Regions from separate parts of the Streptomyces sp. NRRL S-1813 genome, predicted to be linked through region 2. Evidence: riboswitches for the same ligand, from Rfam matches in the RefSeq annotation. Region 2 holds a riboswitch; the other holds the start of a gene.
The links. A riboswitch is a leader RNA that binds a small molecule or an ion and turns the genes downstream of it on or off. The one in region 2 is predicted to bind cobalamin.

Region 1 (4,351 bases), on a different contig from region 2:
GCCGGGCGTGGAGGTAGGCGTCCACGGCCAGCCCGGCCGCCGCCAGCAGCCGCGCGACACCGCGGGCGACCCGGCGGGGCTGCCGCCCGCGCTCCGGTACGGAGTTGTCTGGTGCCACGGCTTCTCCAGGTCTCACGGTGAGCGGCGGTAGCCGGGCCGGCGGGCGGTGAGCGGGGCCTTCATGTACGGGTGGACGCCGCGAGGCCCGCGGCGGACTGGGCGGCGGTGGCCGCGGCGACAGCCGTCCTGGCGATCTTCCTCATCGGGCGTCCGTCTCCTTCGGTCCGGCCGGTCCGGCCCCCGCGGGCCACACCCACCTCACTAGACCGCAGACGCCGCCGCCCGGCCATCCGGGCGGCGGCGTTCGGCGTACCGGGCAGCCGGCCGCCGGGGCGGCGACGTGGCACCGTACGCGCCGGGACGAGCGGGTCAGCGGATCTCGCTCGTCGTACGGCGGTAAGTGGAGCGCCGGTCCTCGATCTCGGACCAGCGGTCGCCGTAGACGTTCTCGGTGATGCCCGGCTCCCGCAGGAAGTCGTGCGGGAAGCCCAGCGGCACCGCGCTGCACCGGTCGAGCCGCGCCAGCGCGTCGGCGTCCAGCGCGACATCGACGGCGGCCAGGTTGTCGAGGAGCTGGCTCTCCTTGGTGGCGGCGACGATCGGGATGATGTTGCCGGGCCGGCTGCGCAGCCACGCCAGCGCCACCTGCGCCGGGCTCCAGCCGCCCAGCTCGGCGATCTCCAGCACCGCGGTGACGGTCTCCTCGGCGTGGTGGTCGCGCCGGTCGTCCTCGCCGACGACATCCAGCCGGCCCGTCTCACCGCGGCGGTACTTGCCGGTGAGCCGGCCCGCCGCGAGCGGCGCCCAGGCCAGCACGGCCAGGTCGAAGGCGCGGGCCTGGGGCAGCAGTTCGCGCTCCGGGGTCCGCTCCAGCAGGTTGTAGCGCAGCTGCGAGCCCGCGAACGCGGTCCAGCCGCGCAGCTCGGCGAGGGTGTTCGCCTGCGCGATCTCCCAGGCCGGCCAGTCCGAGACGCCGACGTAGAGCACCTTCCCCGACCGGACCACGTCGTCGAGCGCCCGCATCACCTCCTCCACGGGCGTGAAATTGTCCCGTGCGTGCACCCACAGCACGTCGAGGTGGTCGGTGCGCAGCCGGTCCAGGCTCGCCTCCACCGACCGGACGAGGTTCTTGCGGTGGCTGCCCGCCGCGTTCACATCGCCTTTGCGGGTCGCGCAGGTGTACTTGGTCGCCAGGACGAAGCTGTCCCGGCGGCCTTCGAGCAGCTCCCCCAGGATCCGCTCCGAGGCGCCGTCGGTGTAGTTGTTGGCGGTGTCGATGAAGTTGCCGCCCGCGTCCGCATACGCGTCCAGGATCCGGCCGCTGGTGTCCTTGTCCGCGCCCCAGCCCCAGTCCTCGCCGATGGTCATGGTGCCCAGGCTCAGCTCGCTCACCCGCAGACCGGTCCTGCCGAACAGTGTGTAGCGCACGTCGTTCCCTTCGATCGGAGCGGCTCTCCGGTGGTGCGCTCACGCTAGGAGCTGGAGCGCGCTTCAGCGCAAGGCGCGGCCCGGCGGCGGCGTCCGGTTCCGGCCGCGGCCGGGCCGCGGGCCGGGCGGGACGTCGACGGCATGCCCTAGGGTGGCCGCAGCAACTGGTTCGCCCCTGCCCGCCAGGCAGGCGCGTCGCAAGAGGGAACCCGGTGGAAGTCCGGGACTGCCCCGCAGCGGTGAGTGGGAACGACCGCCGTCATACGCACTGGGCCCGGCCGGGTCTGGGAAGCGACGGCCAGTAGATGTCCGCCTTCGGCGGACGTGCCCGCGAGTCCGAAGACCTGCCAGTGCCCCCGCGCGACCGGTGCGCGGGGAGATCTCGGTGACCTCGAGGGCGGGTCGGCGGACATCAGACGGGCACGACGCGGCAACGCGCCGGGGTCCGTCCGGTTTGCCGTCCCTTCGCGTCCTCGACCCGTCCCGGGGTCCATGGAGACATACTCGCGAAGGAGAGTTCCGTGACCAGCACGTCCGCAGCCGCGGCAGCACACGCCACCGTGCACGGCTATCCCCGTCAGGGGCAGCACCGTGAACTGAAGAAGGCCATTGAGGGCTACTGGAAGGGCCGCGTCGGCGCCGACGCCCTCCGCAGCACCGCCGCCGAGCTGCGCCGCGGCAATTGGCAACAGCTCGCCGAGGCCGGCGTCCACGAGGTGCCGACCGGCGACTTCTCGTACTACGACCACGTCCTGGACACCAGCGTGATGCTCGGCGCGATCCCCGCCCGGCACCGCGCCGCGGTGGCCGCCGACCAGCTGGACGGCTACTTCGCGATGGCCCGCGGCACGCAGGACGTGGCGCCGCTGGAGATGACCAAGTGGTTCGACACCAACTACCACTACCTGGTACCGGAGTTGGGTCCGGACACGGTCTTCGCCGCGGACTCCGCCAAGCAGGTCGCCGAGCTGACGGAGGCACTCGGTCTCGGCCTCACCGCCCGCCCGGTCCTCGTCGGGCCGGTGACCTATCTTCTGCTGGCCAAGCCCGCGCCCGGTGTCGCGGCCGGTTTTGACCCGTTGACGCTGCTCGACCGGCTGCTGCCCGTCTACGCCGAGGTGCTCGCCGATCTGCGGGCGGCCGGCGCCGACTGGGTGCAGCTGGACGAACCGGCGCTGGTGCAGGACCGCTCCCCCGCCGTGCTCAACGCCGCGGCCCGCGCCTACCGCGATCTCGGCACGCTCGGCGACCGCCCGCGGCTGCTGGTCGCCTCGTACTTCGACCGGCTGGGCGAGGCGCTGCCCGTGCTGGCCAAGGCGCCCGTCGACGGACTGGCGCTGGACTTCACCGGTGCCGCGGCCGGCAACCTCGGCGATCTGGCGGCGGTCGGCGGGCTGCCCGGCAAGCGGCTGGTGGCCGGTGTCGTCAACGGCCGCAATGTGTGGATCAACGACTTCGAGAAGTCGCTGGCCACGCTGGGGACGCTCCTCGGCCTGGCCGACCGGGTCGATGTCTCGTCCTCGTGCTCGCTGCTGCACGTCCCGCTGGACGCCGCCGCCGAGCGGGACATCGACCCGCAGATCGCCCGCTGGCTGGCCTTCGCCCGGCAGAAGACCGCGGAGGTCGTGACGCTGGCGCGTGGCCTGGCCCAGGGCACCGGCTCCATCGCGGCCGAACTCGCCGCCAACCGCGCCGACTTGTCCTCCCGGGCGGGTTCGGCGCTCACCCATGACCCGGTGGTACGCGCCCGTGCCGCGGCCGTCACCGACGCCGACGGCCGCCGTTCGCAGCCGTACGCCGAGCGGGCCGCCGCCCAGCGCGCGCACCTCGGGCTGCCACTGCTGCCGACCACCACCATCGGCTCGTTCCCGCAGACCGCCGAACTGCGCACCGCCCGCGCCGATCTGCGGGCCGGGCGGATCGACACCGCGGGGTACGAGGAGCGCATCAAGACCGAGATCCGCGACGTCCTCGGCTTCCAGGAGAAGGCCGGCATCGACGTCCTGGTGCACGGCGAGCCCGAGCGCAACGACATGGTCCAGTACTTCGCCGAGCAGCTCACCGGCTACCTGGCCACCCAGCACGGCTGGGTGCAGTCCTACGGCACCCGCTACGTCCGCCCGCCGATCCTGGCCGGGGACATCTCCCGCCCCGAGCCGATGACGGTCCGCTGGACGACGTACGCCCAGTCGCTCACCGACCGGCCGGTCAAGGGCATGCTCACCGGTCCGGTCACCATGCTCGCCTGGTCCTTCGTCCGCGACGACCAGCCGCTCGGCGACACCGCCCGGCAGGTGGCGCTCGCCCTGCGCGACGAGGTGAACGACCTCGAAGCGGCCGGGAGTTCGGTGATCCAGGTCGATGAGCCCGCGCTGCGCGAGACGCTGCCGCTGCGTACCGCCGGCCATGCGGAGTACCTGGCCTGGGCCACCGAGGCGTTCCGCCTCACCACCAGCGGGGTCCGCCCGGACACCCAGATCCACACCCATATGTGCTACGCGGAGTTCGGCGACATCCTTCAGGCCATCGACGATCTCGACGCCGATGTCATCAGCCTGGAGGCGGCCCGCTCCCATATGCAGGTCGCCGGGGAGCTCGCCACGGCCGGCTATCCGCGCGAGGTGGGGCCCGGTGTCTATGACATCCACTCGCCGCGCGTACCGGACGTGGACGAGGCAACGGCACTGTTGCGCAAGGGACTCGGTGCGATCCCTGCCGAACGGCTGTGGGTCAACCCCGACTGCGGTCTGAAGACCCGCGGCTGGCCCGAGGTGCGCGCCGCCCTGGAGAACCTGGTCGCCGCGGCCCGCGAGATCCGCGGCGGTCTGCCCGGCGCGGCTTCCTGACGAGGGCGGGCCGGGGC
Region 2 (4,351 bases):
AGCCACCAGGCGCCGGCGTGCAGCGCGGTGGTGCGGGTCGCCTGCGGGGCGCTCATCCGCGTCGGCGGCGCGCCTGCCACACCGCCGCCGCGCCCAGTACGACGACGGCCGCGACACCGCCGACCAGCCCGGCGGACGGGCCGCCGTCGCCCCCGCCGGTCGCCTCGCCCCCGTCCGCCGCCGCGTCCGAAGAAGGCGAAGCGGAGGACGCGGGCTCCTTCGCGCCCTTCACCTGGTCCGCGCACCCCGACTTCGGATAGCCGGCGATGGCGCACAGCAAGGCGTGGGAGTCATAGCGCAGCGACCGGACGACCGCCGCCAGCGCCTCCCCCGCCGAGGCGTCCTCGCCCACCTGGGCGCACTCCGTCCTGGCCTTCGGCGGCTGCTCGCCGCCGGGCGCGTCCGCCGCGATGCCGAAGTCGATGACGATGCCGATCCGCTTGCGGCCCTCCTTGGCGGGGGTGGCGTGGCAGATCGCGTCGAAACCGGCGGCCGCACGGGGCTTGCCGGCCGCGGCGGAGTCGGCGCTGACGGCGAAGCGGAAGCCCTCCACCGCGCCGTCGGCCGGCCGCACGGTGGCGGGCCCTTCGGTGGCGTACGCCCAGGAGCTGCCCTTCCCGTCCCAGAAGGACCAGTAGCGGTACTCCTGCGCCTGGGCGGGCCCGGCGGCCAGACCGGTGACCGCACCGGCCAGCAGCACGGCTGCGGCGATCCCGGTACGCCGCATCAGAGCCGGCTCTTCTTACGGCTGCTGAGCAGGAAGCCGATGCCGGCGCCGATGGCGAGGCCGATGCCGATGACCCACACCACGCCCAGGCCGCCGCCGTCCTTGGAGTCGTCGGCGTCCTTGGTGTCCTTCTTCGCCGCGGCGGCCGGCTCGGGGCCGGTGGCGTTGAGCGCGGCCACCAGGTCGGTGCCGCCGAAGGAGCGCGGGTCGGTGCCGGTGGCGTGCGCGACCAGCACCAGCTGGGCGTAGGCGGCGGGGCCGCTCTGCTTCGCCCAGTCAGCCGAGTTCTTCTCCAGCCACTTCAGCGGCTTCGCGGCGGCGGCGCCGTGTGCGCCGGCCGCCAGCGCCACCACGGCGTCGGCGGTGTTGCCGACGTCGGGCTGATCCTCCGCGCCCGGCATCGCGGAGAGCAGATGCTGGCCGTTCTCGTCGAGCTGTGCGACGAGGTAGGCGTCGCCGGCCTCGGCAGCCTGTGCCGGGTCGTCGGCGCCCGCCTTCTTGTCCCCCTTGCCTTCCTTGTCCCCGTCCTTGCAGCTCAGCGGCTTGACCGGGGTGTCCGCGCCCTTGCCGGCCGGCTCGACGACGAAGCCCCTGCCGCGCGCTCCGGTCGCCGCGGCCGCGGTGGCGTCGGCGTTCGGGGCCGCCCCCTTGAGCTGGAAGGCGAACGCGCCGCGCCCGTCCCCCTTCGCCGCACAGCCGAGCTGGAAGGTGAGCAGCCCGTCGTAGGGGGTCTTGCCGCCCTTCTTCGACGTCACGGACTGCGGCTTCTCGCCCGCCGCCGCGAGCGCGCCGATGACCACGGAGGTGGAATTGGCATCGCTGGCCGAGCCGGCCATCGAGCTCCAGCCGCCGTCGTCGTTCTGCACCGACTTCAGCCAGCTCACGGCCTTCTTCACGGCGTCGCGGTGCCCGCCCAGCGCGGCCAGCGCCTGCACCGCGGCGGCCGTCGGGTTGGTGTCCCGCAGGGTCTTGGCGTCGCAGGGCTTGCCCGGCTCGGCACGGAAGGCGGTGAACGAGCCGTCGGCGCACTGCTGACCGGCCAGCCAGTTCACGGCAGACGCCGCGGGGCGCACGCCCACGGTGTCCTGGGCCAGCAGTGCGAGCGACTGCCGCCAGACCCCGTCGTACTGCGGGTCCTTGGAGCCGTACAGCCCGTCGGGCAGCTTCTTGGGGGACGCGGACGGGGAGTCGGCGTATGCGGCGGGGGCAGCGGCCGCGCCCAGCACCAGCACGGCCGCCAGCGCCGTGGCGGCGCGGCGCGCCAGGAAGGCGACGGAATGCGTCAAAGGGGCCTGGTGAGCCATGGAAGCCATGGGGGCCATCGGGTCGGTGCCTCTCGGGTCGGGTCGCGGCGGATGCTACGCAGCCGCGCTCGGCCGGCCACCCGCGCGCCGATCCATGGATCGGGCACGGTGGCACCGGGCTCAGCTCCGTATACCTCGACGGTGCCGCGCACCGGCCGTCCGCACGGGCGGCGGCTTCGGTGGCGGGAGCCTTGGTCGTGCCCGGTCGGGTGCTCCGGCTCGTACGGCCGTCCACACCGGGCCGGGGGCGCGGTGCGGAGGGGCCGTCCTCACGGTTGCGGGTCAGCGCCGGATTTCCACCGGCTTTCCCCGATCGGGTACGGATGAAGTTGTCCCGCACACCTTAACCGGCGCCCGTCAGGGCACTCGCTCGCACGTACGAGCCGGCACCGCGCCGGGCGGAAACCAGCCGCGCCCGGGAACGAACCAGTGCTGTCCCCGCCACGAACCGGCTCTGTCCCCGCCACGAACCAGCGCTGCCCCCGCCACGAACCGGCCGCGCCCCCGTGTGCGAACCGGCCGCGCCCCGGGGACGGATCAACGCTGCCCCGCCCACCGGGCAGGACCGAGCGCCCGCGTCCCCGCCCTCACACCGCCTGGTACCGCACCGGATCGGACCCGGGCACCCGCTCCGCCTGTCCCTGCTTCACCAGACGGCGCAGATGGGCCTCCGCCTCCGAGACGGCGATATTGCGGGAGGCGTAGGGAATCTGGTCCCAGGGGCGGTTCCACTCCATGGCCATGGCGAGCTGCCAGGCAGTGCGGGGCTCGCGGAGCAGCGCCCGCAGCTGGGAGAGCCGTGCTTCGTGGTGGGCGAGGAGCTCGCGGACACGTCCGCCGGCGTCGGTGAAGGCGTGCTGGTGGGCGGGCAGCACCTCGGCGGGGGCGAGCCGGCCGACGTGGGCGAGGGAGTCGAGGTAGTCGCCCAGGGGGTCGGGGACGCCCGCCGGGCTCGCCACTTCTCGCCCGCTCCCGGCTTCGCAGGGGGAACCCCCGTCGCCCTCCGGGTCCTCGTACAGGCCGATGTGCGGGGTGATGCCGGGGAGGAGATGGTCGCCGGAGAAGAGCCGGCCGAAGCCGCGGGACCCGCCCGAGGGGTGCTCCTCCTCCAGATGGAGGCAGACATGCCCCGGGGTGTGCCCGGGTGTCCAGATGGCGCGCACCCGGCGCCCCGGCAGATCGAGCAGCTCGCCGGGGCCGATGTCACGGTCCGGCAATGCGGCCCCCTGTCCGGGCAGCTTCCGGCCGCGCCCCTCGGCGCGCGCCTTCCGCAGCGGTGCCAGATGCCCGTCCGGTGCGCCCGCCGCCGCGAGCCGGGCGGTCAGCCGGTCGAGCCACCGGCCCGGATCGGCCTCGCGGGTGCGGCGGACCACGGCGGTGTCCGCGGCGTGCATCGCGATCCAGGCGCCGGAGGCCTCCCGCACCTTGGCCGAGAGTCCGTGGTGGTCGGGGTGATGGTGCGTGATCAGGACGCCGTGGAGATCGGCGAGGGCGAAGCCGCAGGCGCCGATGCCGGCGACGAGGGTGTCCCAGGAGTCCGGGTCGTCCCAGCCGGTGTCGATGAGCGCCGGGCCGCGGTCGGTCTCCAGGAGGTGGACGAGGGTGTGGCCGAGCGGGTTGTCCGGGATGGGGACGGCGATGCTCCACACCCCGCCCTTGTGGTCGGTCACCTGCGTCGTCATCCCGGTCCCCTCTCGGTGTGGCATACACCTGGTGCCCGGCCCTCACTATAACTAGAACGGGTTTCATTGCGGCTCGAAGTACCCCTTCCTCTCGGGGGAGTTGGTATTTGGCCGGCGCCGTGGACTCCTCCAACTAGAACTGGTATCAGTTCTGATGCAGTGCGTGATCCTGACGCCACGTCAGGAAGCATCCCGGGGCCGACTCGTCCGGGAGCCCCAGGAACCGTCAGGGATCGCCGAACAGGCGGCCAACCCGCAGGAGGCGGCAGCGATGAGCGACCTCGTCGAGCACGGAAAGCTCTACATAGGCGGTGAGTGGGCCGATCCGGCCGCCCGGGACACGATCGAGGTCGTCTCGCCCCACACCGAGCAGGTCATCGGCCGGGTGCCGCATGCCTCGCGCGCCGATGTCGACCGCGCGGTGGCCGCGGCCCGTTCGTCTTTCGACTCCGGGGTGTGGGCGAACGCGCCGTTGGCGGACCGGATCGCGGTGGTGACCCGTATCAAGGACGCCTTCGCCGCCCGCAGCGAGGAGATCGCCAAGGTCATCAGCTCCGAGAACGGCACGCCCTTCACCTCGGGCGTCATGGTGCAGTCGCTGGCCGCGATGCTGGTGTGGGACGCGGCGCTGACGGTGG

Region 1: it holds a riboswitch for cobalamin, as region 2 does, so the genes downstream of both, metE (5-methyltetrahydropteroyltriglutamate--homocysteine S-methyltransferase) here and IF67_RS0130425 (prenyltransferase/squalene oxidase repeat-containing protein) in region 2, are expected to answer to the same signal.

Annotation. Positions count from the first base shown of each region.
Region 1 is NZ_JOHB01000031.1:25,832-30,182, reverse strand. It holds gene IF67_RS0131120 (hypothetical protein) at 1-118, opposite strand, end outside; gene IF67_RS0131110 (aldo/keto reductase) at 430-1,488, opposite strand; cobalamin riboswitch at 1,652-1,840, shown strand; gene metE (5-methyltetrahydropteroyltriglutamate--homocysteine S-methyltransferase) at 2,010-4,334, shown strand.
Region 2 is NZ_JOHB01000029.1:78,605-82,955, reverse strand. It holds gene IF67_RS0130435 (CbiQ family ECF transporter T component) at 1-56, opposite strand, end outside; gene IF67_RS0130430 (SCO2322 family protein) at 53-727, opposite strand; gene IF67_RS0130425 (prenyltransferase/squalene oxidase repeat-containing protein) at 727-2,049, opposite strand; cobalamin riboswitch at 2,218-2,397, opposite strand; gene IF67_RS0130420 (MBL fold metallo-hydrolase) at 2,619-3,713, opposite strand; gene IF67_RS0130415 (aldehyde dehydrogenase) at 3,985-4,351, shown strand, end outside.